DNA from 3 places in the Shewanella sp. NKUCC05_KAH genome. Region 2 is predicted to be linked to each of the others. Evidence: predicted binding sites of a transcription regulator. Region 2 holds the regulator's gene; each other region holds the start of a gene.
The links. The regulator sigma-54, encoded in region 2, starts transcription at its own class of promoters, with help from an activator protein. The targets are predictions, from matches to a motif close to GTTGGCACGNNNNTNGNNT.
Positions count from the first base shown of each region.

Region 1: the regulator sigma-54 is predicted to act here: its motif matches at 5,632-5,650, upstream of KO533_RS05950 (P-II family nitrogen regulator).
Region 3: the regulator sigma-54 is predicted to act here: its motif matches at 6,854-6,872, upstream of norV (anaerobic nitric oxide reductase flavorubredoxin).

Region 1 covers NZ_JAHKQZ010000004.1:235,422-245,701, reverse strand. The annotation lists gene KO533_RS05975 (hypothetical protein) at 460-636, shown strand; gene aroG (3-deoxy-7-phosphoheptulonate synthase AroG) at 740-1,795, opposite strand; gene KO533_RS05965 (hypothetical protein) at 2,147-3,340, opposite strand; gene KO533_RS05960 (hypothetical protein) at 3,468-3,806, opposite strand; gene KO533_RS05955 (ammonium transporter) at 3,985-5,235, opposite strand; gene KO533_RS05950 (P-II family nitrogen regulator) at 5,246-5,584, opposite strand; gene KO533_RS05945 (hydrolase) at 5,929-6,471, shown strand; gene nrfA (ammonia-forming nitrite reductase cytochrome c552 subunit) at 6,626-8,029, opposite strand; gene narQ (nitrate/nitrite two-component system sensor histidine kinase NarQ) at 8,255-10,090, shown strand; gene KO533_RS05930 (response regulator) at 10,083-10,280, shown strand, end outside.
Region 2 covers NZ_JAHKQZ010000030.1:7,315-17,594, forward strand. The annotation lists gene KO533_RS20805 (transposase) at 1-132, opposite strand, end outside; gene KO533_RS20810 (OmpA family protein) at 805-1,494, shown strand; gene KO533_RS20815 (molybdate ABC transporter substrate-binding protein) at 1,760-2,596, shown strand; gene mgtE (magnesium transporter) at 2,676-4,040, opposite strand; gene KO533_RS20825 (HPr family phosphocarrier protein) at 4,285-4,560, opposite strand; gene rapZ (RNase adapter RapZ) at 4,547-5,401, opposite strand; gene ptsN (PTS IIA-like nitrogen regulatory protein PtsN) at 5,398-5,841, opposite strand; gene hpf (ribosome hibernation promoting factor) at 5,844-6,131, opposite strand; gene KO533_RS20845 (RNA polymerase factor sigma-54) at 6,160-7,638, opposite strand; gene lptB (LPS export ABC transporter ATP-binding protein) at 7,746-8,477, opposite strand; gene lptA (lipopolysaccharide transport periplasmic protein LptA) at 8,474-9,028, opposite strand; gene lptC (LPS export ABC transporter periplasmic protein LptC) at 9,015-9,575, opposite strand; gene kdsC (3-deoxy-manno-octulosonate-8-phosphatase KdsC) at 9,572-10,123, opposite strand; gene KO533_RS20870 (KpsF/GutQ family sugar-phosphate isomerase) at 10,123-10,280, opposite strand, start outside.
Region 3 covers NZ_JAHKQZ010000037.1:1,272-11,551, reverse strand. The annotation lists gene KO533_RS22200 (S46 family peptidase) at 1-416, opposite strand, end outside; gene KO533_RS22195 (aromatic amino acid transport family protein) at 685-1,860, opposite strand; gene gbpA (N-acetylglucosamine-binding protein GbpA) at 2,422-3,867, opposite strand; cyclic di-GMP riboswitch class I at 3,991-4,090, opposite strand; gene KO533_RS22185 (TMEM165/GDT1 family protein) at 4,501-5,055, shown strand; gene norR (nitric oxide reductase transcriptional regulator NorR) at 5,106-6,713, opposite strand; gene norV (anaerobic nitric oxide reductase flavorubredoxin) at 6,940-8,469, shown strand; gene norW (NADH:flavorubredoxin reductase NorW) at 8,462-9,628, shown strand; gene katB (catalase KatB) at 9,744-10,280, opposite strand, start outside.

The sequences.
Region 1 (10,280 bases), on a different contig from region 2:
GAATGAGTTATGCCAATTGTAACAGTTCACACCGGACATAAGCTAAGCGAAACTAGCAAAGTCTGAATAAAATCAATCAGATTTTCCTGACAGACAAATAGACTTATTCACGACATACTCAGCAGCTATTTTGATTGTATTTAAAGTCAAAACATCATACTTACGCATTACACTGGCGTATTCACAATAAATGAATTTATACTGATTTGTGTTCAGGCATGTACCGTTTTGCTTAACCTCAGAGCCGTATATAAGAGGATAAGAGTGCAATGGAAGAAGGCTTGGCACAGAGTTGCTGCTGTTGATTATTTTTGCAGTTTTGCCCAAAATGCCATGGAGGCGGTTATACAAATCAATAGAATTTGTTAACCTCTACGCGCTAGATTTTGCGATTCATACGCCCAAGTTCTAGCGAGAACATTAAGACAAACAAATTAAATTAAGATCAAAGGAAGCTTTATGTTGGATTCCGCTAAAGTTCAATACCCGCCATTACCACTGATCCAAACTTGGGTGTGGATGATGATCGAATCAGGCAATCCAGAGATACAAGATAAAGGTAGAAACAACCTTATTGCCGCCTTTGGTAGCTTAGCCAAAGCAAATGAATACATTGTTGAAATAAGCAATAAATAGATAAAACAAAGGCGCCAGGATAGCGCCTTTGTTTTTACTTAACCCGCAATCGTTAACGGCTAACTCAGGTATAATTGCGGTTTATGTTCGCTCGAGCAGACAATTAAACCTGACGGCGTTCGATAATGCTTTGGTTCAAAATGGCTAACAGACGCTCGGTATCATCCCAACCAATACACGCATCGGTAATACTCTGCCCATAGCATAACTCTTGACCTTCAATAAGATCTTGACGACCTTCCACTAAATGGCTTTCTACCATAACACCAAAAATAGCAGTATTTCCCGCCGCCACTTGACCAGCTACATCTTCAGCAACCACTAACTGACGTTGATACTCTTTACTACTATTAGCATGGCTAAAGTCGATCATGATGTTGTCGGCAAGCTTTGCTTTTAACAATTGCTGGCTAATCTCAGTGACATGCGGCGCGCTATAATTGGGCTCGCGGCCACCCCGTAAAATAATGTGGCAATCAGGATTGCCCTTAGTCGAAACGATCGCCGAATGGCCCAACTTAGTCACAGATAAAAAATGGTGTGGTGCATTGGCAGCACCTATCGCATCAATAGCAACTTTGATCGTACCATCAGTACCATTTTTAAAGCCGACCGGACAAGAAAGACCCGAGGCTAACTCTCTGTGTACTTGAGATTCTGTCGTACGGGCGCCAATGGCTCCCCAGCACATTAAATCAGCCATATATTGTGGGGTGATCATGTCAAGAAACTCACCCGCGGTTGGCATACCGCTGTCGTTCAAATCCACTAATAATTTACGGGCGGTGCGTAAACCATCATTGAGTTTAAAGCTGTTATCCATATAAGGATCGTTAATCAGCCCTTTCCAACCCACTGTGGTTCTTGGTTTTTCAAAATACACTCGCATCACAATTTCGAGTTGATCTTTATAACGTTCACGCAGTGAGACCAAACGCTGTCCATATTCCAACGCAGCTTTGGGATCGTGGATAGAACAAGGCCCAATCACCACTAATAGACGATCATCAGACTTAGCCAGAATATTATGGATACTATTACGCGCATTAAACACAGTCGCAGAGGCTTTTTCGGAAGCAGGAAATCGTTCAAGAATCGCGATAGGTGGAAGTAACTCTTTTACTTCTTTAATACGAACGTCATCATTTTGGTAATACATAATTTTACTGCTCCAACGCTGGTGTTTTAGGCTATTTCTATCGCTGCGATAAGGGATCTCAACTGCAATACTGAGTTCAATTTATCGAGTCTCATGCGCCAATGCAACCAAGTTGTCTCCATTTCAAAAAATCAAATATAACTTATTGTTTTAATATATTTTAAAAAAATCAAAATTCAAATATGCCAGCTAACTCACAGCCTTGATGAACAAAATCGAATATGGCGGATAAAAAGGAATAAACATATTTACTGCAAGTGTATTTAGGTGCCCTATGTAAGCAAGCAAAGATGTTTACCCGTAATAAGCTTAATTGATGGCCAGCGCTCTATAGAAAAGAGCGGGCAAATGCTAATGCTGTAACATGACTTGTAACTTGCTCTGATAGCGTTGACGCTCTGACTCATCTCGACTCAAAGCCAAGGCTTTATCCATATTCAGTTTGGCACGCTTTTCGTCCCCCAGCGCCCAGTAGGTTTTAGATAAACCGAAGAAGAACTCATGACGATAATCCGCTTTTGCCAACGCCCTTTGATACCAAGCCAAGGCCTCGTTGTATTGATGCTCATCATAGGCTTGCTGCCCCATGTCATAGTAATAATAGGGATTACGTATTCGCGCTAATTCAAGCACTTTATTAATTTCGGCCCATTCATCAAGCCGCCCCTGCTCCCCTAAAATCAAGGCTAAGTTATAAAGCGTTGTCAGATTTTTCGCATCAAACTTGAGTGCATAGCGATAAACCTGTTCGGCCCGCTTTTCATCACCTTTATGCCGGTAAATAATGGCGAGCGTGTTGAGTGAAGGAACAAACTGGCCGACTTTTAAACCCACTTTAATCAAGGCATAGGCCCTGTCTAAATCACCGTTCACCAAAGACTCTGCCGCCATATTGTTGTAAAACATGCTGATTAAGGTCTGCCGATCCACTTGGGTTTTACCGTATCCCCGTAGAGCTCGCTCTGGCATAAAGTCCACTAAAACTCCGGTAGATGACACATAAACTGAATGTGCGTTTTCAGGTGGAAGTAAGCGTAAATTCACATGCCCATTGATTAAATAGAAATCACCTTGCTTATCCCATACCGGTTCTATCGCGATATCTTGATACTCAGCACTCACATTCAATATGTCCGCTAACGCAGAAGTCATGACCACTAAAGACATGCAATTACCCGCCCTTTGGGCATAGGTTTCACGGGCAATTTGGGTCAGATTATCTTGATATCGAAAATCAATGTTAGCGCTATTGGTTTGACTCGCATTGATATAACTAGCTAACCATTCATTGGCTAACATGTTGTTATTGTGTGACAAAGTGTATATCCCATAGCGACGTTTTACGTCTGTCACGACCTCGGGTGGCAGATAAAAGATATCCGCAACAGAAGGAATATCGGCCACAGGGGTAAACAGTGAATCGGCAAGTAACGACTCAAGATCCGACGGATTAGGCTCAATGGTTGTCGAGCTACAAGCAAACAATTGGCTGAATACAACGATCAAGATCGTACTCAAGTATACGGCTCGGAATAGTTTCGACATACGTCCTCCCACACCATTAGCTCCTATTTGAGCTTATTACAAATGGCGAAAAAGACGACATAAAATGGTTACAAAAAATGATAATCGCGATCGATTGAAAATAATTGCAAATAATTTAACGAATTAACTATTGTGAAGGTCGGTCAACTTCTATGTATAACTCACGCTGCTGATAATCATACGGCCGATAGTTATGCTCCCCACAGGTAAAATGTCGATAGGGTTTCATGACCGTAACGCAACCTGAGGGTAAAGCCTGCAAAATTTGGATTTGCTGCTGGCGACGAAGCGACTCCTGCCATTCAAAATCCTTGAGCACTTGATCACGCACGGCAAAGGCATCGACAGGCTCACTTGAGCGATTAACGATCACTTCTCCTGCAAAGGCAGAAACCGATATCCAGCCAGAAATGACGATAAGACTTAGTCGCAAAAATTGACCTATTGTTTTTATATTCAATCTCATAGAACACTCCTTAATTTATGCAATAAAACAGAATTACTCAGTAATTAAGCTTATTACCCTGTGCTTAAACTTCAATCACAGTGATTACCCATAAAAAAGCAGAGCCTAGGCTCTGCTTCACTATCCCTCGTTCCAAGCTAAGCATCAAGGTGAATCACGCATTAATGTGCAAGTTTAATCAGCCCGCATTTTTGACCGTAACAAACTCAGGATAGGCATCAATACCGCAGTCAGAAGCATCCATACCGTTGTATTCTTCTTCTTCAGTCACACGGATCCCCATGGTTATCTTAATCACATACCAGACAGCAAATGATGAGCAGAATACCCAAGTGAAAATGATCGCTGCGCCCGTCAACTGTCCGGTAATAGTTGCATTGGCATTGGATAATGGCACACACATTAAGCCGAGGAAACCAGCCACACCGTGTACTGAAATCGCACCGACGGGATCGTCGATCTTAATGCGATCGAAGCCCACAATCGAGAACACCACCACGCCGCCCGCCACTAAACCAATCACACCCGCCATTAACAATGAAGGCGAGAGAGGATCTGCTGTAATCGCCACTAATCCAGCCAAAATACCGTTAAGGATCATGGTCAAATCCGCTTTACCCCAAATCATCTTACACACGATAAGAGCTGAGATGGCACCAAAAGCCGCTGCAGTATTGGTATTCACAAACACTTTCGCCACTGAGCTTGCATTCGCCGCATCCGACACCATTAATTGCGATCCGCCGTTAAAGCCAAACCAGCCCATCCACAGAATAAACATACCTAAGGTTGCCATTGGCAAGTTAGAGCCTGGAATAGGATTCACTTGACCATTAGGCCCGTATTTACCCTTACGCGCACCGAGTAATATTACGCCAGCAATCGCCGCGGTCGCCCCCGTCATATGCACAATACCGCTACCAGCAAAGTCTACAAAGCCCAGTTTAGCGATAAAACCTTGGCCCCAAGTCCAATAACCTTCTACTGGATAGATAACCGCTGTCATCACCACAGAAAAGAACAAGAAAGCCCACAACTTCATCCGTTCCGCCACAGCACCAGAGACAATTGACATCGCCGTTGCCACAAATACAACTTGGAAGAAGAAGTCAGATTCTAATGCATGGCTCGCATCTGCTGATTGCGAACCAATTAAGGTGCCAATTGACGGTAACCAGCCACCTTCAGTGTTATCCACATACATGATGTTGTAGCCAACCAACAGATACATCACACAGGCAATCGCGTACAGCACAACGTTCTTAGTTAAAATTTCAGTGGTATTTTTAGAGCGAACTAAACCCGCTTCTAACATAGCGAATCCCGCCGCCATCCACATGACTAAAGCGCCAGAAATCAAAAAGTAAAAGGTATCGAGTGCAAAGCGTAGTTCAGTGACTGTGCCGCCTAATTTCGTTAATTCTTCCATTGTCAGCCCCTTATAGCGCTTCAGTATCAAGTTCACCCGTACGGATACGGATAGCATGTTCTAAATCAACGACGAAGATCTTACCGTCACCAATTTTCCCCGTATGGGCCGCAGTGGTAATCGCCTCAATCAACATGTCGAGATTTTCAGCCTTAGTGGCAATTTCTAGTTTTACTTTTGGCAAAAAATCCACCTGATACTCGGCGCCGCGATACAACTCTGTATGCCCTTTCTGACGGCCAAAACCTTTCACTTCGGTCACCGTCATGCCCTCAATACCAATTCCGGCGATAGCTTCACGGACATCATCCAACTTAAACGGCTTGATGATAGCGCTGACTAGTTTCATCCTGACCTCCAAAAAAACGCGATTGTTATTAACTTGTATCAAAGGTAATTCAATCATTAGGCCAACAATTTAATCTATTGATTATTAATGGTTTAAATTGTTTAACACTATTTTTTAAGGTTAAAAACGCACCATAATCGAGCACTAACTGGTGCGATGCACTCTTTTAGTGAGCAGTTTAAGTGCGACAGCTATTCGACCTTAGGCCTATTGGTAACAAGGTTAAATTAGGGTCTACTGGGGGAAGCGTAAATCGAGATGAAATCTGAGCATCACAACACAAGCTCTTAGACAAAAGCGAAGATCATCACTAAGACAATCATCAAGCGCAGAAGGAAGGCCCGATGTTAAAACCAGAAGAATGTGTTCTCGTTATCGTCGATGTGCAAGGAAAACTTGCACAAATCATGGATAACAGTGACAAGCTGCATCAACAACTACAGACCTTAATCCAAGGCGCACAATTATTTGAAATTCCAATACTGTGGTTAGAACAGCTACCCGATAAACTCGGAGCAACTAGCCCTGAGCTGCAAACCTTACTTGCGAAAACCAGCTCACCCATTGCTAAGCAGCATTTTAGCGGCTGGCACTGTGACACGTTTGCAAAGGCATTAACTAAGACGAATCGCAAACACGTCATACTCGCGGGTATTGAAACCCATGTGTGTGTTTACCAAACCTGTTGTGACCTTATCGAACAGCAATATTCGGTGCATTTAGTCGCCGATTGCGTATCGTCACGCAGTGCTGAGAATAAACAACTCGGGATCCAAATGATGACGGCCAGAGGCGCCCTATTAACTAACGTGGAATCGCTATTATTTGAATTACAACATCAAGCCCAAGGCGAGCGGTTTAGGGCGTTATTAAAACTGATTAAATAACGATTTAGCCCGTGGTATTCACTCGGCCAGCATGAGCAACGCCTGACATTACTCGATATTTTTTTCATAAAAAAGCCCCCGCTGAGTCAGCGAGGGCTTTTGTTTGCATGAGGGGTTAGCTCATATCGAAAACTCAACCGCGATTGATTAAAACCTACTTATAAGTGGCTTCGCGTTTTTTCGCTTCTTCATCCCACTTAGGTAACATGTCTTTCTTGAATGCTTCTTTCTCTGCATTCATCTTTTTCATGTCCATACCTAAGGCTGCTTGTGCTTTAGCTTTAGTAGAGATATCAGGAATCGCAACAGGATCTGTGATGCCTTTTTTACCGAGTAATTGCGCTAACTTAACACGAGCATCAGCAGCTTTACTTACCGAAGTTCCCAGAATACGCAATGCTTCATCCGGTGCGTGAGCTGCAACACCATGGGAAGCAATCGCTAAGTCCCAGCGCCATTGAGCATGACGGATATCGGTCAAGATAGGCTTCATTTCAGCTTCAGTTGCACCCAATTCCCACGCTTTAGCAGCTTCGAAGTGCGCTTTCACTAATTGCTCTTCCGCTTTCAGTTTCATTTCTTTAACTTTAGCTTTACGTTCATTAGTGACGCCAACTAAGAATTCTTTCGTTTGGCTATGGCAAGTTGCACAGGTTTCTTCGAAACGGTCAAATGGATTACCCACTTTATGATCGGTAAATTTCTTACCTTCAGGGCTAGTCACTTTTGGCATATGGCAGTCAACACAACTGACATTATTTTTACCATGAATACCCAGTTTCCACGTTTCATACTCTGGATGTTGCGCTTTTAACATAGGTGTTTTAGACAGCGCATGAGTCCAATCGGAGAACTCGATACCGTCGTAGTAAACTTCCATCTGGTCAACAGTTATGCCCATATCCCAAGGGAATTTGACGAAACCTTTTTTGTCTTCTTTTTTCTCAAAATAGTATTCAACGTGGCACTGACCGCACACCATAGATTGCTTGTCTTTCTTCGAAGCTTTATCAAATGGCGTACCGATAGCATCCATTGCACGGTCTACATAAGGACGAGAGATCCGCAGTTTTGGTGAGCCTTTTTCATGACAATCACCACAGCCAATGGTGTTAGTGACTTCAGGGCCACCCTTAGCCCATTTACCTTTGAAGTAGCCATCTTCACCTTGCTCTTCAATTAAGCGAGGTACATCAGGGCTCTTACAGCTCCAACATGCCATAGGCAATGGACCATCTTCCGCATTTTTCGGCGCACCAGTACGTAGGGTATTACGCACGTCGGTCACGGCATACATATGGCCGCGAGGAGCGTTGTAATCTTTTGCGAATGCATAGCCAGCCCACAGGATCACCATATTAGGATCCTGCCCAATCGCATCGACAAGTTCTTCACTCTTTGCGGTATCATGCCAGCTATTATATTGATTCTTAAATTTATCTTTATAAACTTCGTTGCGAGGCTCTGTTTTATCACTCGCCATTGCGCCCGCTGCCATGAAGCTGGCGGCAACCAGTGCACTCAGTGCAAAGGACTTACCTGTCATCTTCTTCATCATCTCATCTCCGTGTTGCATTATTGTTGTAAATCACGACATCTCCATGGTCAAACTTAGTGATTTAACCCTGCTAAAAATATACCTCTTAGGGGGTATCTAGGTTGAAGTTTGCGCTAGATCAAAATGTAAAGGTGTTGTTGTTCACATTTCTATACTTTTGTTAATGTATTACATTATTTTCTAATGTAAAAACCACTGCAAAGTGCCATAACAGCGGCCATCAAAATGAACAGCGGATTAATGAAACGAGGTAGTCTCACCTCAAAAATCTTAGGATTAATGTTAGTACTTATTCTGCTCTCTAGTAGTTTATCGACTTTTGCTATCATCAATTTGTCCTACAGCTTAGGCGACGCCAAGGCGATTAATGCCTCAGGGTCGCTGAGGATGCAAAGCTATCGGTTAATGTTTTACGCCAACTCAGGCAGTGAGGCCGCACAGGATAAAATTACCGAATTCGAAAATACGCTCTATTCCGACACATTAAAGCCCTCGGAAAGTTGGTTTAGTCCACCAGAAATTGCCGCTCAATATCAGCTTGTCATCGATAAATGGCTGGTGATGAAACACTACATAGAACAAGAAAACTCCCGCGATTATGTCGCCTCACTGAAGGACTTTGTTGATACCATAGATTTACTGGTGCTTGAGATGGAGCACTACGCCGCCTTTAAACTCAGGCTCCTTGCCGCCAGCCAAATATTAGGCTTAGGCGTCATGCTCATTATCGCTTTTGTGGCCGTGCGTTTTACAAAGAAGAAAGTGGTGATCCCACTGCAAAAACTGATGGAGTCGGCGAATACCATTTCTAAGGGTAATTTTGAAATTGAAATGCCCGAGACCGAATACATTGAACTTACAGCGCTGACCCATGCCCTACAAAAAACGGCGAAGGAACTCGCGACGCTTTATGGCAACTTAGAATCGCAGGTAGCAGAAAAAACCCTAGCGCTGACAAGGGCCAACAACGAGCTGGCATTCTTATATGATAACCTACTGACATTAAACGCGAATAAACTCGATTACAAAGCTCTTAAAGCGGCGCTGAATCAGTTAAAAGGCTATGAATCACTCGACTACCTAAGACTCATCATTCAATACCCAGAGCAAGAGTTAGAAGTGATTGAGGCCGATGGCGGTTGGCCAGATATGACTCAAGAGAGCACCCGTTTCCCACTGCAATTTGAGCAGGCTAATTTAGGCTATTTAGAGTTAATTGCCGACCAAACACCCAATATCGCCTTGTTTAACAATTTCGCAATTATGTTGACGCGCTCAATCGTGATCCACAATGCCACAGAGCAAAGACAGCAACTGGCGCTAATGGAGGAACGTGGCGTGATTGCCCGGGAGCTGCACGACTCTTTGGGTCAAGTGCTATCTTTCCTAAAAATCCAAATTAGCTTATTACGCAAAAACTTAGATTGCAGTTGCCGCAGTCCAATCATTGAGGCGCAGTTAACCGAAATCAACGAAGGTGTAAGCACTGCCTACGTGCAGCTCAGGGAGTTACTATCCACCTTTAGGCTCACAATTAAAGAGCCCGATCTAAAAAGTGCTTTAGAGGCTATGCTTGAGCAACTCAGGACAAAGACGAATATAAAGATAACCTTAGACTATAAACTTGCGCCACAATGGCTAGAGGCAAAGCAGCACATCCACATACTGCAGATCACGCGAGAAGCAACGTTAAACGCCATCAAACACGCCGAGGCCAGCCTCATTAACATCTATTGCTATAAGGATGACGAGGGTATGGTCAATATTGATGTTTGTGATAACGGCATAGGTATTGGACATTTAAAAGAACGAGATCAACATTTTGGCATAGGTATAATGCATGAACGAGCCAGTAAGCTTTCAGGTAAAGTCGTGTTCAGCGACAATGATTTAAAGAGATTTAAACCTGCTATGGCAACAACGACTGAGCAAGGATGCAATGCACAAGACGACGCACTCAACCCTAACAGCCCATTAAACCTTATGCAGCACAGCAAAGGGTCAAGTGGCACTAGAGTGACGCTTATTTTCCCATCTCAACAGGAGCCTTCAAATGGGTAAACCTTATTCCGTACTAGTGGTCGATGACCATCCCCTCTTGCGCAAAGGCATCTGCCAACTCATCGCTTCAGATCCTGACTTCAGCCTATTTGGCGAAGCCGGTAGTGGTTTAGACGCATTAACCGCAGTGGTCACCGATGAACCCGACATCATATTGCTCGATCTGAATATGAAAGGCATGACAGGCTTA
Region 2 (10,280 bases):
GCTTTCTCGCACCCATTGGTAGACTGCCTTGGCAGATAAACCGTATTGACGTGCAACATCCGACAGTAAGCGACCTTGTACTTTAACCTCGGTGATAACATGTAGCTTGAGACTATTTTCTGCGATTCCCATGAGCGTTCCCTCTTTTACTGCCTTCGAACCAAAATATGACCGTTTGCGTTGCCTTTTATTGATGATAGTGACGCTGTTCTAAATCCCACTGGCTCAGACCTAGATGGCGCAGACAAATCCATTCGTGGCGACATAGTGCGATAAAGTTCATGATCTTTTTCATACTTCCTCCTTCATGACCCTAAATACTCGAGCCCATTTTCTGTCTCGATAGGTCCATTTAATTTGGATTAATCCTGTTGAAGTCGACTCTAGTTTTCGGCGATGTTTACCGCGTCTGACTGTCTACTCACTTAGTAGTATGTAAAATTCGTGCCAATATTCTAATTTTTATTTTAACCTTTTAAATCATTGGATTGCGCCTTCGATTAAAGCGGCGTTATTTTTTAGTGCTGCCAATAAAGGTGCAAGGTGCACTATTTCGGTGCCATAGACTTGATATTAAATTGGCTGGTACAAGCCATGATTTAAACCCGAAATCTGTATCTTTGCTGACTAAAATCTGGATTAGCATAATTGAAGATGGATAAAGGATTGTCTCCAGCGCAATTGCTTATATACTGCCTGCTTTGTGGCAATCCCTAGGTCATTCGTATTACCTAATGGACGTGATATTTCTTGCCCTTTTGAGCGGTATTCACAGTCATCAATCATATAAAGAGGTTATAAATGATGAAGTGTTTTCAGGCAGTGCAATCTAAACCATCCCTGTTAGCCATAGTGGTATTGACGACCGCGCTAGTTGCATCGGGTTGTACAACAATCAATCCCTATTCAAACGAAGAACAAACCGCTAAAGCGACTAGTGGCGCATTGATTGGTGCCGTCGCGGGTGCCGCAATTGGAGTGGTATCTTCGAGCAAGAGCGACCGCGGTAAAGGTGCTTTAATTGGTGCCGCATCGGGCGCTGCAGTCGGTGGTGGTATTGGTTATTACATGGATGTGCAAGAGACCAAATTACGCCAACAATTAGCCTCAACGGGCGTGAGTGTGACCCGTAACGGCGATAACATCATTTTGAATATGCCTAATGAAGTGACCTTTGGCGTAGATCAAACCGAGTTAAGCGACGGTGCTAAACGTGTGCTGAACTCAGTGGCGGTTGTGGCCAAGGAATACAGCAAAACGCAGCTTAACGTATTAGGTTATACCGACAGCAGTGGTTCAGACTCTTACAATTTACGTCTGTCACAGGTCCGTGCTAGCGAAGTGGGTAATTACTTGATGAGTAAAGGCGTTGCCTCTGCCCGTGTAAAATCAAAAGGTATGGGTGAAGCGAGTCCTATTGCATCAAATGCCAATGCAAATGGCCGAGCACAAAACCGCCGCGTTGAGATCGTACTAATACCAACGGGTAAATAGTCTGGTCTAAGCACAAAGTTCTCGCTGAAAAAGTCGCCAGGGGCGACTTTTTTGTTTTCAGTGGTGGGCTAATTGAGTGATTAGCTTGCCGTGCTTCAATTAGACAATTTGTCCTTTATGAAGCGCACCTTGAGTGACCTGCACCACAAACATATCACTGCTAATTACCTTGGGATGACTTCAGCTTGATCCCTTTATCGATTTCACGTTCTGTATGGGAATAAGTCACAAGAATGACTTTTAGTGCCTAAAGGAGAATATGACTATGATAAGCAAAAATGTGTTAGTAGCCTTGAGTTTAAGTCCTGTCATCATGGTGACCGCTGTACAAGGAGTGCCGATGAAAGCCGAACTGACCACAGGAGTCGCGCCGATAGAACTGCGCGCCGCAGGCAGTTTAAAGGCTGCGATGAGTGATATTATTGCTGCTTATCAAGCACAGTCGCAAATGAGTGTTGTAGCGCAATATGCACCCTCAGGTTTATTGTTAAAACGCATTCAAGAGGGCGAGAAAGTCGATATCTTTGCCTCGGCGAATATGAAACATCCACAGGCATTAGTGGATTCGGGTCAGGGCGAAGCGGTGCAAATGTTTGCCCGTAATCAACTCTGCGCCATTGCTCAAGACACAGTTCAGGTGATGAGTGCGACGTTACTCGATACCTTGTTAGATCCTAAGGTTAAAGTCGGTACCTCAACCCCGAAAGCCGACCCAGCGGGTGATTATGCCTGGGCCGTTTTTGCTAAGGCCGAAGCGGTAAAACCCAATGCGAAAGCCGCGTTAGAGACCAAGGCATTACAACTGACGGGCGGCCCTGAGAGCGTTAAACCGCCTAAAGATCGCAACCCCTATGGCTGGGTGATGGAAAACAAGCAAGCGGATATCTTTTTAACCTATTGCACTAATGCTGTGCTGGCTAAAAAAGAGGTGCCGAGTTTACAAATCATCTACTTACCGCAGGAGCTCGCCGTGGGTGCCGACTATGGTTTACTGGTTTTACAAGGCGCTAATACTGCCGCTACGCCGTTAGCTGAGTTTATTCTATCGACAAAAGGCCAAGCGATTCTGAGCAGTTATGGTTTTCAACCTCCGGCAAAATAGCCTTCTTTAGTTTTCCAGCGGGATAAAAAACGGCACCTTTGAGGTGCCGTTTTTGTTATTAGCTCAAACTGTTAAAGCGTTAGTTCATCAGGTAGAGCGTCGCTAACCCGAGGAAGGCGAACAGGCCAACCACGTCAGTGACTGTGGTGAGCACCATACCGCCAGCGAGAGCAGGATCGATTTTAAGTCGTTTTAAAATCAATGGAATACTCGCACCTGCAAGCCCAGCTACTGTCATATTGATCAGCATAGCGCTACCAATTAAGCCCGCCAGTGCCATATCATCCTTCCATAGCCACACGGCGACAAAGACTAAAATCGACCACATCAAACCATTGAGAAAACCAATCGATAGCTCTTTACCGATAAGCCAGCGAGCGTTGCTTTGGCCGATATGGCCTAAAGCAATACCGCGGATCACGAGCGCTAAGGTCTGATTACCGGCAACACCGCCCATGCTAGGGACAATCGTCATTAGGATGGCGATAGTGGCAAATTGCTCAATAGTGCCTTCAAACATATTGCTGACCGACGAGGCAAGCAGGGCGGCGAATAAGTTTATAGTGAGCCAGAGCGAGCGACGTAGGGTACTTTTTAGCACAGGACCAAAAGTATCTTCATCTCCGTCCATCCCCGCCATACCCATCATGGAATGTTCAGCATCTTCGCGGATAACATCGACTACGTCATCGATTGTGATACGTCCGAGCAGCTTACCATCACAGTCGACGACAGGTGCCGATACCCAGTCATTGCGTTCGAATTTCTGCGCGACTTCGCTGTCGGACATGCTCACCGGAATACTTTGAATATTGGGATCCATGATATTGCGAATTGTGGTGCTTGGCGCGCAAGTCAGCAGATCTGCCAGCCTAACCCCGCCAAGGACTTTGTCCTGTTTGTCGACCACATATAAGGTATCTGTGGTGTCGGGTAGGTTGCCCCTTTGCCGAAGATAGCGCAGCACCACATCGATATTCACATCGGGTCTTAAGGTGACTGTATCTGTATTCATCAAGCTGCCGGCGGTCTCATCTGGATAAGATAGGGCTTGTTCTACCCTCAGGCGATTTTGCTCCGTCATCGACTGCAACACTTGTTTGTAAACGGCGTCGGGAAGACTTCGCAGAATATAGGCGAGATCGTCGGTGTCCATGCTTGCTGTCGCTTTCGCGACTCGCTCAGGGCTCATGCTGCGGATCAGTGGGTCTTTGAGTTCTTCACTCAACTCATCGAGTATGTCGCCTATTTGTTCCTGATCGATGAGCTGCCACAGTACTTGTCTGGCATTTGGCGGTGATGATTCTAAGATCAGCGCGATATCTGAGGCGGCCATTTTTTGCAGCATATTACGCACGTGTACAAACATGCCGCTGCTAAGCGCTTGGTTTAACTGGTCAAGACTATGTCCGGTGTGATCGTTTTCTGCATTATCTACGGGCATTTGTCCTCCATTGTGCGGCAAATTGGTTTGAGATCTTGGTGTTAGGCTAGGATTTAGCGGTGACTAAGCGTCAGTCGATGACACAGATTAAGGCGGCTAAGGTAAGGCCAGCGCAATGACCGCTAGTGTAATCGCCAGTAGCTTGTATCGTCGAGCGACAAATGTTTTGCCATGTCTGAATGACAAGTTTTTTAAACTAGACATGAAGTGAAACTAACGATGAAGTGCTTAGTGTGAAGTGAAACTAACAGGCTTCGTCAAACTTAGCGTCGATTAAGGCACAAATGGCATCGAGAGCCGGCTCTGCATCTGGGCCTTCGGCGATCAGCTTAATGGTTTTACCCATACCAGTTTCAAGCATCAGCAAGCCAAGCACACTGGCGGCCGATGCTTGTTTATCGCCTTGGATTAAGGTGATGGTCGCATCAAACTCGGAAGCCAGTACCACCAACTTAGTGGCGGCACGGGCATGTAAACCGAGCTTATTACAGATAGTTATCTGACGTTCAAGCTTTGGCATTGTTGAGCTCTCGATGACGGGCATACACTTTATGTTTACCGTTACTAAAGCGTTTGGCCAATTGCTCTGCGACGTAAACCGATCTGTGCTGTCCACCTGTGCAGCCAATGGCCACAGTTAAATAACTGCGATTGTTACGCTCAAGGTGCGGCAGCCAAGTCTCCAGTAAATTTTCGATTTGCCAGATGAACTTATTGACCAGTGGTTGGCGATTTAAGAACTCAGCTACGGGTTCATCTAAACCAGTCAATGGCCGCAGCGCCAGCTCCCAGTGGGGATTAGGTAGAAAGCGTACATCGAACATAAAGTCGGCTTCGGTGGGCATTCCGTGCTTAAAGCCAAAGGACTCGAAGTTGATCACGAGTTCTTTATCGACACTACCAAGGAGAATTTGTCGGACTTGGTCGCTTAAATCATAGATATTCAAATTCGACGTATCTATGTAGTGATCGACCAGTTTTGACATAGGCTCGAGCAGTTTCCCCTCCAGCTTTATCGCTTCTTGCAAAGAGACTCGGCTCTTCGACAAAGGATGCAAACGGCGGGTTTCGCTGTAACGCTTGAGCAGAATTTTATCGCTGGAGTTAAGGAAGAAGCTCGTTAACTCAGTATCTGGAGGTAGGCTAGCGAGTTGTTTTACTAAGACCTTATCCTGCTCAGGCATGTTACGCACGTCGACACTGATGGCGACGAGATCGTTACTGCCTTTGAGTTGCTCAAGCAAACTGCCAATCAATGGCAAGGGAAGGTTATCGACACAATAATAGCCGAGATCTTCGAGTACCCTAAGGGCGACAGATTTGCCTGAGCCTGAGCGGCCCGACACTATGACCAGTTTCATCCAGTGATTACCTGATAGAGTTCCGTTTCATCATGCGTCTTGCGTAATTGCTTTAATATTTGCTTGTCGCTCAGCTTTTCGGCCATGCAAGACAAGGTACTTAAGTGCTGCTGACATTGGTCTGCAGGCACCAGTAGTGCAAATAAAATATCAACAGGTTGCTTATCGATAGCATCAAATGCTATCGGCTCTTCACACTTAATGAGTATGGCAATGGGCTGATCTATATCGGCTAGTCGACCATGTGGAATGGCGATGCCGTTACCTATACCTGTGCTCCCCATCTTTTCGCGCGCCACTAGGCTTTCGAATATCTCTTGAGATGAGAGGGTCGGGTACTGGGCAGCGACTAAGTCGCTGATGAGTTCCAGTACCTTTTTCTTGCTGCCCGGAGTGGCGCAGGTAGTGCACTCCGGCCGCAGTATGGTACAAAGTTCCATTATTAGTGTTTTGTTAACTTCTCTTTGTGTTTAATAACCTGACGGTCAAGCTTGTCAATCAGGGCGTCTATAGCGGCATACATGTCAGCATGCTCTGAAGTAGCAAAAACTTCACCACCTATGAGGTTTATTCTCGCTTCGGCAATCTGTTGCATTTTCTCAACATTGAGCACAACGTGCACATTATTGATCTGTTCGAAATGGCGTTCAAGTTTTGAAAACTTTTCTTCTACATATGCACGTAACGATTCGGTAATTTCGATATGGTGCCCACTTAGGTTTATTTGCATAGAAACGTCCTCCGATATCCACTGTAGGTTATAAACTTTTACGCTGATTAGAAGGTGGAATAAGCATAGCCTCTCGGTACTTCGCAATGGTTCTGCGGGCTACGTTGATCCCTTGTTCTGCCAGAAGTTGAGCCATCTTACTATCGCTTAATGGTTTTTTCTGGTTTTCCGCTGCCACCAGTTTCTTTATAAAGGCTCTGATTGCTGTGGATGAGCACTCACCACCATCGTCAGTCCCGACGTGGCTAGAGAAGAAGTATTTTAGTTCAAAAAGTCCCTTAGGGGTATGCATGTATTTTTGAGTTGTGACCCGTGAGATGGTGGACTCATGCATTTCTACCGCTTCAGCAATATCGTTAAGCACCATAGGCTTCATGGCTTCTTCACCATACTCAAAGAAACCTTGCTGATATTGCACTATGCAATTAGCAACTTTAAGCAAAGTGTCGTTACGGCTTTCTAGACTCTTAATAAACCATTTAGCCTCTTGCAGATGGCCGCGAATAAATTGGCTATCGGCTTGGTTTTTTGTGCTGCGTGCCATAGAAGCATAATGTTGATTTACATTGATTTTGGGCATGCAGTCAGGATTAAGCTCAACGACCCAGCGGCCATTTTTCTTCGACACAGACACATCTGGGATAACGTATTCGTCATTATTGGGCGTGATCAACAAACCTGGGCGAGGATTGAGGGTTTGGATGAGTGCTATACCATCCCTTAATTCATCTTCTTTTAATTTAGTCTTACGCATCAACAACCTAAAATCACGGGCGGCGATCAGATCTAAATGATCTTTGATCAGCATACGGGCGTTTTCTAGGTTGGGAGTATCAGCGGCGAAATGCGACAGTTGGATCAGCAGGCATTCACTTAAATCGCGGGCGGCAACGCCTATGGGATCAAAATGCTGAATGCGCTTGAGTACGGCTTCGACTTCGTCAAGCTCAACTTCAGGATTGCCCATGGCTTCGAGAATTTCTTCAGTGCTTTGGGTGAGATAGCCCTGATCGTCGATTGCATCAATAATGGCGGTGGCAATGGCTAAATCGGTTTCAGAAAACGGCGTGAGGTTTTTTTGCCATTCTAAGTGTTCGTACAAACCTTCACTGGTCTCGCCTTGGAAGGGCATATCGTCTTCACGACTGCCGCCGGGGCCTGAGTTTGGGGAGGCGGTAAACACTTCATCCCATGTGGTGTCCATGGGGAGCTCATCGGGCATGGATTCTTTGGTTAGCGACTCTGCCGTGTCTATGGTGGAGCTGTCTTTTTCTGGTGGCAGAGTGCTAGATTCACTGAAATCCGTATCGGATAGCGTTTGGTTTACAGGGGTTTTAGTGGCGTCGAATTGATCCTCTTCCAGCTCGAGAAGGGGATTAGAATCTAATGCTTGCTGGATCTCTTGCTGCAGTTCTAATGACGACAGTTGCAACAGACGTATAGCCTGTTGTAGTTGTGGCGTCATGGTTAACTGTTGACCCAGTTTGAGCTGGAGTGACGCTTTCATGTTACCGCTGATCCCTACGTTATTATTGTTGGATGAGGTCGCTTATTATTATCTTGAGTGAAGCCCAATGGCGGTATAAATTGCCTCCATTGGCTTCGCTCGATTAACTATAGCCTGAATTGTTCACCTAAGTACACAGCCCTAACTTGCTGATTGTCTAAGATCTCTGCTGGAGTTCCTTCGGCAATCAGGTTTCCGTGACTCACAATATAAGCATGTTCACATACATCTAATGTCTCGCGGACATTATGGTCTGTGATCAGTACGCCAAGGCCGCGACTTTTGAGTTGTTCGATAATCTTCTTGATGTCGATAACCGAAATAGGATCGACGCCTGCAAACGGTTCATCGAGCAAAATGAACTTAGGATTAGCGGCTAAAGCTCGCGCAATTTCGACGCGACGACGTTCGCCACCCGACAATGACATGCCTTGGCTGTCACGGATGTGGGTGATATGAAACTCTTCGAGCAGATGTTCTAGTTCTTCTTCTCGTTCTTCGTTTTTAAGTTCTTTACGAGTTTGCAGTACGGCCATGATGTTGTCATGAACAGTTAGCTTACGAAAGATACTGGCTTCCTGCGGTAAGTAACCTATGCCTTTGCGGGCACGCAGATGCATAGGATCTGCGGTTAAATCATCATCGTCGATAAAGATATGTCCCTTATCGCTCTTCACTAGCCCGACAACCATGTAAAAGGTCGTGGTTTTACCTGCACCGTTTGGACCGAGTAGGCCAACGACTTGACCGGTTTTTACCGTCAGACTGACGTCTTTAACCACTTGGCGACTCTTGTAACTTTTCGCCAGATTTTGTGCTCTTAAGGTGATTTGGGTCATTTAGAGTCCTGCTTTTTTACAGGTTTATCCGCTGGAGCATCTGATTTGGCATCATCTTGATAGTTTTCTGGCTGAATAATAGTGATCACGCGATCGTCACCACTGCCAGTACTCTCGGCCATCAATTTCTGTTGAATCATGTTATAGCGGATTAAATTGCCTGTAACTTGGCTACCCGCTTGATCTAATGACGCCATACCTTTCAGAGTTAAGGTGCGGCTTGCCATATCGTAACGAATTTCTTTCGCGCTAGCCGATGCAGGACGGCCATCGTCTAATATCTGGCTATACGTAGCAGGGTTGCCTGTGGCGACCAAAGTTTTGCTATTTTCACCTTCAGCGGAAAATGCACGCAGTTCATTTGCTTGGATTTTTATTGAGCCTTGGGTAACTTCAACTGGACCAAAGAAGATGATCTGGTTGTTTTTGATATCCGCAGTTTGGCTCACAGCTTTAATTTTGACTTCTTGCTTTAAGTCGCCCACTTTCGCGAAAGCACTCATGCTCATAATTAGCATTAGGCTGGCAAGTAATACGTTATTTTGCTTCATATGTTCCTACTACCTGACTGGTCAATTGCACTTCTTGCGCGTTGAGGTCGGCATAAAGGCCTTGGCCTTGAATATTAAAATCTTTCCCTGTGACGTAAATGGTACGGTCAGAGGTCATTATCATAGTGTTGAGATCGAGTTCCAGATAACTGGTGGACAAGGTCTGAATCGGTTCTTCTGGGCTAATGGCATCGATAATAACATTATTTTCTAATACAACCTTGCCAGTTTCCTTGTTTAGCTTGCCCTGATCTGCCCTGAGTTGCCATTGTGCTTTACCTTGGTCTGGATAAACAAGATAAACAGGTTGAGTAAAGAAAGTTTGATTCGTTGAATCATAATGTTCCATGTGTTTCGCCGTCACACGGCTATTCACTAGTCCTTGCTCATTGAACTCAACACTGCGCAGATCTTCAACGATGAAATCTGGGGTATTTTGATCTTTTACTCTGTTATCGGAATCACCGCTGTGTTTGTTCTGGACCTGCCAGTAAAGCGCTAGTGCGGTTCCAAAAAAAGCGATAATCGCGAGTGTCACACGACTCATATACTCATTCCATGGGCCGAAGTGAATTTATTTTGACTTAGGAGTAACAGATCTGTGAGTTCACGCAGTGCACCGTGGCCACCATTGAGCGTAGTCACAAAATGGGCGTGTTGGCGTACATAGGGGTGGCCGTCAGCAACACTGACCGCTAAACCGACGACATTCATCACGGGGAGATCGACAATATCATCACCGATATAAGCCACTTCTTCTGGGGTGACACCATAAAGTGCGAGCAATGCTTCATAGGGCTCGAACTTATTGTCTACGCCTTGGTAAATATGGGTAACACCAAGGGCTGTCATACGGTTTTCAACGATTTTGGATTGACGTCCTGTGATCACGGCGAGGTTGAAACCGCTGGTGAGGAGTGAGCGCACGCCATAACCGTCACGGGTATGGAAGGCTTTGAGCTCTTCGCCGCTATTGCTCAAGTAAATACGGCCGTCGGAAAACACCCCATCGACGTCACAGATTAACAGTTTAATCTTTTGCGCGCGTTGCCACACATCATCACTGATTGGGCCGTAAAATCCTTGCTGTGGCATTAAATGACTCCTGCTTTAACCATGTCTAGCATGTTAAGAGCGCCGATAGGATGGCGGTCTTTATCAATAACAATTAATCCGTTGATGTTTTTTGAGTCCATCACTTGCAGCGCTTGGGCGGCCAATACATTATCCGTGATCGTGACGCAGTTACGGG
Region 3 (10,280 bases), on a different contig from region 2:
ACTTTACCTTCAAGCCCGTTTTTAACTCGCTCAGTGACATTAGTGACATCTTCAGTCACATAGACACGTGAGCCAGGGGTCGCAGGTAATTCATCGGCGAAGGTCTTAGCTAAAAAACCATCCTGCAGCAGATTTTTCTCAGGAGTGGAGTTGTATTGAATCGCCCCATAGGCACAGTGATGGTTAGTCACGACTAGGCCCTTTGGCGATACAAATGATGCAGTGCAACCGCCAAGGCTTATCACGGCATTCATCGGGAATTCGGTGAGTTTAGAAATCGATTTTGCATCAATTTCAAGGCCTTTTGCTTTTAGCTCATCAGCCATAGCAGGCAGTTGATGGGGCTGCCACATACCTTCGTCAGCCTGTGCGCCAAAACTAGCGGCCACGGCAACTGTGAGTAACCATTTTTTCATTGTGTTAAGTCCGTTTTATGTGAATGAAGCCACGCGCAAGCTGGGCCATTTTCTCGTTTTAATAGCGTTGTTTTAATTTTAAATAACTGTGCTAAAACCCAACATCACTCGCTTTAAAACCTAAAAAGCAAAAAGTCAGGCCGGGGCCTGACTTTATCACATGCGACACTCTCTATAACAGACTCTGAAAAACTCGCTTACAAAGCAAATACATTTAATCAAAGTTACCCGGACGCGTTCGCTAAAAAAAACCACCTATCGCAATGAATTAGATCCCAACAAATAGCTGGGCCCCCACAATCACGGCACCTAACAAACCAGCAATGACTAACGCAACAGATCCACCAGACACTTGATAACCACCGAGCTGCGACTGACGTTGACGCAGTGCCATAACAATTGGCAAAAAGATGATCATCACGACCAATGGTACGGCCGCAAATCCCAGTACCGCCACAAAGCCTTCAGGCAAATACAAGGCACACAAAACAGGCGGAATAAAGGTCAGTAACCAAGTTTGAATACGGCCGGCAAACGTTTCTTTGGCGCGAGTTAATTCGGCGATAAAGTCATATAAACTTAAGGTCACACCGAGGAATGAGGTCACTAAAGCTAAGTCAGCGAATAATGAAATACATTTGCTGATCCAAGGCGTATGAGCAATATCCTGCAATGCCGTGACGAGTGAAGGTAGTGAACCTTCAAAACTATTCACCTCATATCCGCCGACTGTGCCTAAAGTCACCAATAACCACAGAACATAACAAGCAAGTGGGATCGTCGAGCCGATTAACAACACCTTACGCAGTGATACCGCATCGCCATCAAGATAACGCACTAAGGTGGCGATACAGACGTGGAAACCAAACGAAGTAAACACCACGGGAATTGCCGCCATCCAATTGCTGGTCATCGACTCGGTAATCGCACCCGTTGCCATGCTAGCAATACTGACTTCGGGCAATAAAAATAATACCACCACCACGAGCAATAGAATCATTAACGAAAATAGGAAACGTGAAACTTTATCGACCCAAGCAACACCTAGCGCCGCAAAGCCACCAAGCACCAGTGTGAATAACAACACTGCGACTTGATTATCGAGCACGATATCGAACATGTTCTTCGCTTTAAGCACTAATAACGAAGAGCCGCCGGTGAGATAAGCCGCGGTCAAGGCAAATAATAAACTCAGGAAAGAAGCACCTTGAATTATTTGACCTTTTTTACCCAGTAACTTACCCGTAATAGCATGCACGTTATCCCCCACGCCAGTGCGTAAGTTAATTTCGAGCATAAGTAATGAGGTATAGGCGGACACGCCCCAAATAACGACGAGTAACACTAAGGCAGGGATAATACCTAAAGCCGCTGTGGCTAAAGGTAACGCTAACATACCTGCGCCAATGGCTGTCCCGGCAACGATGGCGATCGAGCCTAACATTTTTGAATTCACACAATAGTCCTGTTCAATAATTAATTATTATTTTATTTGAGTAAGATTTGAACCGATAAAGCCTTGCGTCTTAAATCGAAATAAGCGACACATCACTTAAAGCATCCAATCAGATCTCGACCTAGCAGATCAATTGGCCCCAATAGCTTTTGAATGTTTCAACCCAGTAGCCATTGAGGCTAACTAAATCGATTATTGAAAAATGGCATGACTTTCAATTGTGATAGCCCAAATTAATGTACCGATATAAGCATCGATTAAATAGATAGTTTGGGACATTAACAGAGCCAAACCCAGTGGGCAAGCCAGTTGTGAACAAAGAAGGGTAGCAAACGGTACGGTAACAACTTAATAGCGCTGTGATAAACGAAAATATACAAGCCAACAAAATCGCTACCTTTGTTGAGAATACCTGTAATCTTGTATTAGGCTCGAATCAAAATAAAGCCGGTCTTTTTCCATCCGATGCAGACAAAAAGGGCTTAAACACACGGATATGTTTAAGCCCAATGACACCTTTTTGAAGCTAGGTTAGCTCAAAAAGTTAATTTACAGCTCAGTCCACGCCATAGCCCAAGAAGCGCCAACACCTGGCTCAAATCCTGTGGCAGAAGCCGACCACTGCACGCAATAGCCGCTATAAGGGAATGGCTTACATTGATACACTTTGCCATTTTTAGGCTGTAACACTGTAGTACCTGCAACGTAACCTTTCACGCCTGCTGGGAATACAAAATCAGCTTCTGGTGCAGGAGCTTGATCCTTTAAGAAGAGATCAAAGTTCTGCTGAATAACATCACCTTGTTTAGGCTCAGCTTTTACCTGCAAATGATAATGCCCAGCTTTAGGCTCAACGACGTCTAACACTAAGCTCGCGCTGGTATTGTTAACAGTTTGGCTCACAAAACCTGACGCTGTGCCATCATGGCTAAACAAATACGCTGACACTAGCATCTCGGCGTTACTGGTCACATCAAAGCTGACCTTCGCCGCACCATCGATAATTTGATAATCGTCGGCAAGTGAAGTGACTTCTAAGCTGTTGCCCGGAGCAGGTGCTAAATCAAATCCCACTTCGACACGCTCAATACCTGAGTTTTTCGCTGTAAAAATGTCGTTTTTGCCATACACAGGCTCAATCACACCCGATGCATTTTTTTGTCCCGCTTTTAACTGGGACTGCTGGGCATTAATCGCGCTTGCTAATAGGAAAGGCCAATTTTGTTTATCACCTTGAGTCGCATCGCTAATGGTAATGACTGTTTGCTTAGCCGCTTGCTCACCATTAGCGTCAAACACCCGGGTCATCACTTTATCGCCTGCTTTTAGATCGAGTGACGGATTGATATCCCCCACATCTTGCCATTCACTCGGCACAATAGGACCCGAGCCCAAGTTCACATCGATAGCATTGTAGAAACTATTCGTCGTATCTCCCACTTCCCACACGGCCAAGATCACTTGATAACCACTGCGACCTTCTGGCACGTAGCAGTCATGGGTCACTAACTTAGGCGGCTGTTCCATACCACCATCAACTACGCAAAAGGGGGCTAAGTCAAAGCTCGCTCGGCTCAAAGCTTGGTTTGGGTTCCAATCTTGGCGAGTTAAATAGTAACGCCAATTACGGGTGACATGGTTTGCTGTGAACTGCCAACTGAACTTATTCCAGCCCGCTTTAATATCCGTCTTTGCCCAACGGCTCGGACTTTGTTCATCCAAAGGTGAAAAAGCACCATTGCCAGCACTCGCCAGTTTGCCATCAGCAGGACCTGATTCAGGAAAACCCGATGGCCCCTCAACACTTTGTGGCTCCCATTGCACCGCACCACAATTGGCATTTTTACCTGTTTTACAGGCATATGAACGCGATTCAGGTGCCACAACATAACCGTGCGCCTGCGCAGAGATACTCACAAACGCATTCGTCGCCATTACTGCCGCGGCCAATAAACTCAATTTAGAAATAGGGGAAAAAACAGTAGGATTTGCCACTTTAATGCACTCCATTGATTGCCTATCATCCTAAACATAATGATAGGCTTAGATATAAAAGTGGTATTTGGGCAAACAACAGCATTAAACAGCAGTCGTTTATCTTTCACAGAAATCGAATTCTGCGGCAACTCCGCTATCTTAGTTCACTAAAAAATCCATTTACAACCTTAGACCGGAAGCTTTGCGTCCTAACTTTTCAATTAGTTTGCCAAATACAGTCGTTATCATTGAGTCACTACGAGTTAACAGTATGTAACTAAGTAGAAATGACTTGGCTAAATTAGCAACAAAAGACAACGTTGTCAAAAAATAATTCATTTATATTCATTAAGTTACAGAATGTGGATCGGTATTTTTCTGACACCCGTCAAACATTTATCAGCACCTACTGTTATAAACTCGTGCTTGAAACTAAATCTTACCTAGGTATAATGCCCACCTCGCTTCGGGGGAGTAGCTAACTGGATTTCGAGCCATCGTCATCTAGGGTGAACATCAACATACTTGGCAACATGCCATGGTGTTCACAGCAAATCATAGATTTGTCCAGCAAGACCTGAGCACAATGACCGCACCTAGGGGTGGACGGTTTATTGTGCTTATGTCATAACCACCCCTAAAGGATCACACTTGGAAGCCCTACTTGCCTCAACCTTTACGGTTGCTATCGCCGAAATTGGTGATAAAACTCAATTGCTTGCACTAATCCTCGCCGCAAGATTTAAAAATAAAACCGCCATTATTTTAGGTATTTTACTGTCGACATTATTTAACCATTTTGCCGCAGCTTGGATTGGTCAATGGGCCATTAACTGGGTAAGCCCAGATCTTGCACGTTATTTAGTGGCTGCGTCCTTCTTCGCGATCGCTCTTTGGGTGTTAATCCCCGATAAAGTCGATGCAGAAGAGAGCCGTTTCTATAAAATGGGCCCCTTTCTCGCCACCTTTATCCTGTTTTTTATCGCCGAAATGGGGGATAAAACGCAAATCGCAACTGTGGTATTAGCCGCAAAATACGATTCATTAACTATGGTGGTTGCAGGCACAACCTTAGGCATGCTGCTTGCTAACGTACCCGTAGTGATCGCAGGCCACTTCAGCGCCGAAAAATTGCCTATGTTGTGGATACACCGTGGCTGCGCCGTATTGTTCGCACTCTTAGGCGTAGCAACACTGTTCTTCTAAGAATCGAGGCAGGGGTTTTGCTGCAGAATAAAATCTCTTCACGCAATATTTTATTCTTTTAAACCTAACCGTTTTGCAAGTCGGTGCAAATTACCTGTATCGATTTGCAATATTCTTGCACACGCAGCCCAATTTTGTTGATTCGCGGCTAAAACTTGACGAATAAGTTGACGCTGATATCTCTCAGTCGCAGCCTTAAGCCCCAGCATAACACTAGAATTATCTTGCGATTGTCGCTCACGACAGGCCGACTCAGACCTAAATGCTAATTCAATGGCTGGCGTTGCGGCATCTGATGGCCTATCTTCGTCGACTGTTCTGTGTGCTTGATTCATCAAAGAATCGAGCTGAAAATGTTTATTACTTAAGCTGATGTAAGTCGTTTTTAGCTCGGCTTTCGCCAACACCGCAGCCCTGTGTATCGCATGCTCTAGCTCACGCACATTACCCGGCCATGTGTATTGCTCTAATAACTGCTGCGCTGCGGGTGTGATATTGATATGGGTGAGTCCTAACTTCGCTTTACAACGTTCAAGAAAAAAACCTGTCAGCATGACAATATCTTGCCCACGCTCTCTTAATGGTGCTACGTGGATAGGAAATACGCTCAACCTATGGTAAAGATCGAAACGAAAGCGCCCTTCCGTTGCCTCTTGGTGCAAAATTCGATTAGTGGCAGCAATAATCCGAGTATTCACTTTTAGGCTCTTATCACTGCCCACTCGCTGTAATTCACCGTATTGTAAAACCCTCAATAACTTAGCTTGCAGCCCCAAGGGAAGCTCCCCTATTTCATCTAAAAACAAGGTCCCCTTGTCAGCGAGTTCAAACTTGCCTTGCCTATGACTGATTGCCCCCGTAAATGCCCCTTTTACATGTCCAAATAACTCGCTTTCGGCGACGGACTCCGGCAATGCAGCGCAGTTCAAATAGATAAGTGATTTATCGGCTCTGGTCGATTGATTATGTATCGCCGCGGCCACTAACTCCTTACCCACGCCAGTTTCGCCGGTAATTAATACCGATAAATCAGTGCCTGCCACGGCACTTATCTGCTGCTTTAGCGATTGGATCTGTGTGGATTGCCCTATGATCTCCTGCTGACTAGCAGGACGATTGAGCACCTCTGTGCCATTGGAAACTTCAACAACTTGGGATTCTAGCTGTTGCATCAATAACGCAGTATTAAGACTGGCTGCGGCCAGTGCACTGATCACACGCAACTCGCTATCACTAAAACCATCAAACTGATGAGGGTTGAAACCATCAATGGTGAGCGCCCCAATTAAGCGATCGTTCGCGATTAGTGGTAAACCAATGCAAGCATGTACATGTAAGTTCGCACTATGATGTGGAATTAAACCATCATACGGATCAGGAAGTTCACTGTCGGCCGGGAAACGAACCACATCGCCAGCACGGGCGATAGCCTCTAATCTCGGATGTTCACTAATTTGAAAGCGCCGCCCTAACACTTCGGCAAAGAGCCCATCTATCGCCAAGGGGACAAATTGCTGCTCCCGAAATGCCAATAATGCCGCAGCATCACAATTGACACGCCGCCTGACCACTGCCAACAAACGCTCAAATCTGTCTTGCGTCGACACGCCGACAGTTAAATCTAAGGCTAACTGAGTTAAATCAGCATGGGCACTCATAGCACATCCACAGTCAAATAAAGTCATATTGACAACAGTGTAATGTCAATTTGACTAATATCAAATTGTCATTATGACATCAGCAAGTGATTTAAAATGTTGAAATACGCTAATACCAATAAAAATCAAAACCTTAAAATATTGGCATGGTGAGTGCAATAAGAGATTTAACTAAATAAGCAAGATTTACGTAGCGCATTCATTATTAATTATCACAGGTGTATTTATGACTATTCATGTAAAAAACAATATCCACTGGGTGGGTCAACGCGATTGGGAAGTGCAAGATTTTCATGGTACTGAGTACAAGATAACTAAAGGCACAAGCTACAATAGCTACCTTATCCGTGAAGAAAAAACCGTGTTAATTGATACAGTTGATCATCGGTTTAGCCAGCAATTCTTACAAAATCTTGAAGCTGAAATTAATTTAACCGACATAGACTATATTGTGATGAACCATGCAGAGGAAGACCACTCAGGCGCCCTGACTGCATTAATGGCCAAAATTCCTAACACACCAATTTACTGCAGTGAAAATGCGGTCGACTCCATTGTAGGACATCACCACCACCCAGAATGGAATTTCATTACCGTAAAGACAGGTGATAGTTTAGCAATAGGCAATGGTAAGCAACTGATATTTATCGAAGCACCTATGTTGCATTGGCCAGATAGCATGATGACATACCTCACCGAAGATGCGGTTTTATTCAGTAACGATGCCTTTGGCCAACACTATTGCGATGAACATTTATTCAATGATGAGGTTGATCAAAATGAATTAATGGAGCAATGCCTACGGTACTACTCAAACATTTTAACGCCCTTTAGCAGCCTAGTAACGGCTAAAATTCACGAAGTATTAAGCTTTAATTTACCTGTAGATATGATCGCAACTTCACACGGCATTGTGTGGCGTGATAATCCAGCCCAAATTATTCACCAATATTTAGCTTGGGCCGACGCTTATCAAGAAGACCGCATCACGATTCTCTACGACTCTATGTCCAATAATACTCGCATGATGGCCGACGGTATTGCTCAAGGTATCCATGATGTTGACCCCAATGTAGCGGTAAAAGTGTATAACGTCGCACGTCATGATAAAAACGAAATCCTTGCACAGGCATTTAGGTCAAAAGGTATTTTAGTCGGCTCATCCACCATGAATAATGTGATGATGCCTAAAATTGCCGCCATGCTTGAAGAAATCACGGGCCTGCGTTTTCGCAATAAAAAGGCGGCAGCTTTTGGTAGTTATGGCTGGAATGGCGGCGCAGTCGATAGAATTCACACTCGTTTGATGGATGCTGGTTTCGAAACTTCAGTGGGATTAAAAGTCAAATGGCGTCCCGATCGTGATGCGATGCAAGAATGCCGTCAGCACGGCCAGCGAATCGCGCGAGAATGGGCATTGCGTCCCCTCGATAGCGCTAATAGTCGCTCTATCATTAATCAAGTCATGTCAAAACCTAGCCAAGCCACCACGGCCAGTCAAACAGCTGAAAATACTGCTACTAATAACGTCCCTATGACTGCACCGATTGCAACAAAAGCGTGCGAATTAAATGATACACAATCAATGATTTGCACCGTTTGCCAATGGGTTTACGACCCTGAAAAAGGAGAACCTAATCAAGATATCATTGCTGGCACACCTTGGACTCAAGTGGCCGAAGACTTCCTCTGTCCCGAATGTGGCCTAGGTAAAAGCGTTTTCGCTGTCATAAAAAATGAGGTGACTAATGCCTAAGCCAATCGTCATTATCGGCAGTGGATTCGCGGCATATCAGCTAGTCAAAACACTGCGACGTTTAAACCGCGAACAACCGATTACAGTTATCACAGCCGACTCTGGTGACGAATACCATAAACCAGATTTAAGCCATGTGTTTAGCCTTAAAAAAATGGCGTCAGACCTCATAAAATTGACCGCGACTGAATTTGCACATGAGCAACAAATTGATGTGATAAATCACTGTGAAGTCATAAAAATAGATAAAGTTCGTCAGGTAGTATGTTGCCATCAAGGACGCGAAATTGCGTACAAAAAATTAGTGCTTGCCACAGGTGCACGGCCCTTTATTCCACCTATAGAGGGGGATGGCGTCGATATCATCCATACAGTTAACAGCTTAATGGAGTATCAGGCCTGCGAAGCAGACATCCATGGTGCGAGGAGAGTACTGGTTATCGGTGCTGGTTTGGTCGGAGTTGAACTGGCAATGGACTTAGCAACTGCAGGTAAGCAAGTATTTTTGGTCGATCCACAAGCGAGCTTAATGCCGAATATGCTACCCGAAATGTTAAGCCACAAACTGACCGCTGTACTAACGCAGCATAACGTCACAGTGCAATTGCAAACCCGAGTCAGCCAACTGCAACACCAAGATGGCAGTATCTCTGTGTGCCTAGATAATGACCAGCGGTTTATTTGTGATGCGGTTATCTGTGCAGCGGGACTTCTCCCTAACAGCCAACTTGCCCAGCATGCGGGGCTAGAGGTCAATAAAGGTATCGTCGTTAACGAATACTTACAAACCAACGATGCCCATATTTATGCGCTAGGTGATTGCGCCCAAATCAACGGCCAAAATAGGGCCTATTTGCAACCTGCGTTACTGAGCGCCAATGCGCTGGCGAACACATTACTGAACCAACCGACAGCAGTGAATTTTCCCGCCATGCTCATTAAAGTGAAAACGCCACTGTTACCTATGCAACTCAGCGGTATAACAGTGAATGGCGTCCATCGCTGGCAAGTCGATATTGATGCTCAAGGAAGCAGTATTAAAGCATTCGACGTGGATGAAACATTTATAGGATTTATCGTAACCGAGGATAAAATGCAGCAAGCATTTGGATTGTTAAAGCAGCTAAATAGCCCTAACGCGGCACTCATCGCGGCCTAAGAGCACATTAACGAGAATGTTAATATTATTGTCGCTGATAATAAAAACTGAGTAGAGGCTTTCTACTCAGTTTTATCGTTTCTACTATTATTCAAACATTCGCAACAGCAATAGTTTAAAGACCTAATGCCAGTTTAATACGTTGTCCGTAATCCGCATCGGCTTGAGTAAAATGCGCCACCATACGTTGCTGCACATCTAAACTCGCTTGACTTAATGAACCCGAAATTGTTGCCACTAGGCGCGCTTTCTCAGCTTCAGAGAAGATGCGATACAAATTACCCGCTTGGGTATAATCGTCTTGGTTATAACGACTGTAACGCGCCGCTTCACCTTCTAAACGCAATGGTGGTTCGCTAAAGTTTACTGGCTCAACCAAGGCATCAGCAGTGCTGTTCGGGCCATAGTTTGCCGAAGCGTCGCCACCAGTTTGACTGCCATGATAAGGACATTGTGTACCCGCCATCGCACCTGCACGTTGATGGTGATTTGCCTTAGCGGCATGCGGGCAATTCACTGGCAATTGGTTGTAGTTAGCACCAATGCGGTAACGCTGCGCATCGGCGTAGGCAAATAAACGCGCTTGTAACATCTTGTCTGGTGAAGCCCCGACGCCTGGGACCAAATTACTAGGTGCCAATGCCACTTGCTC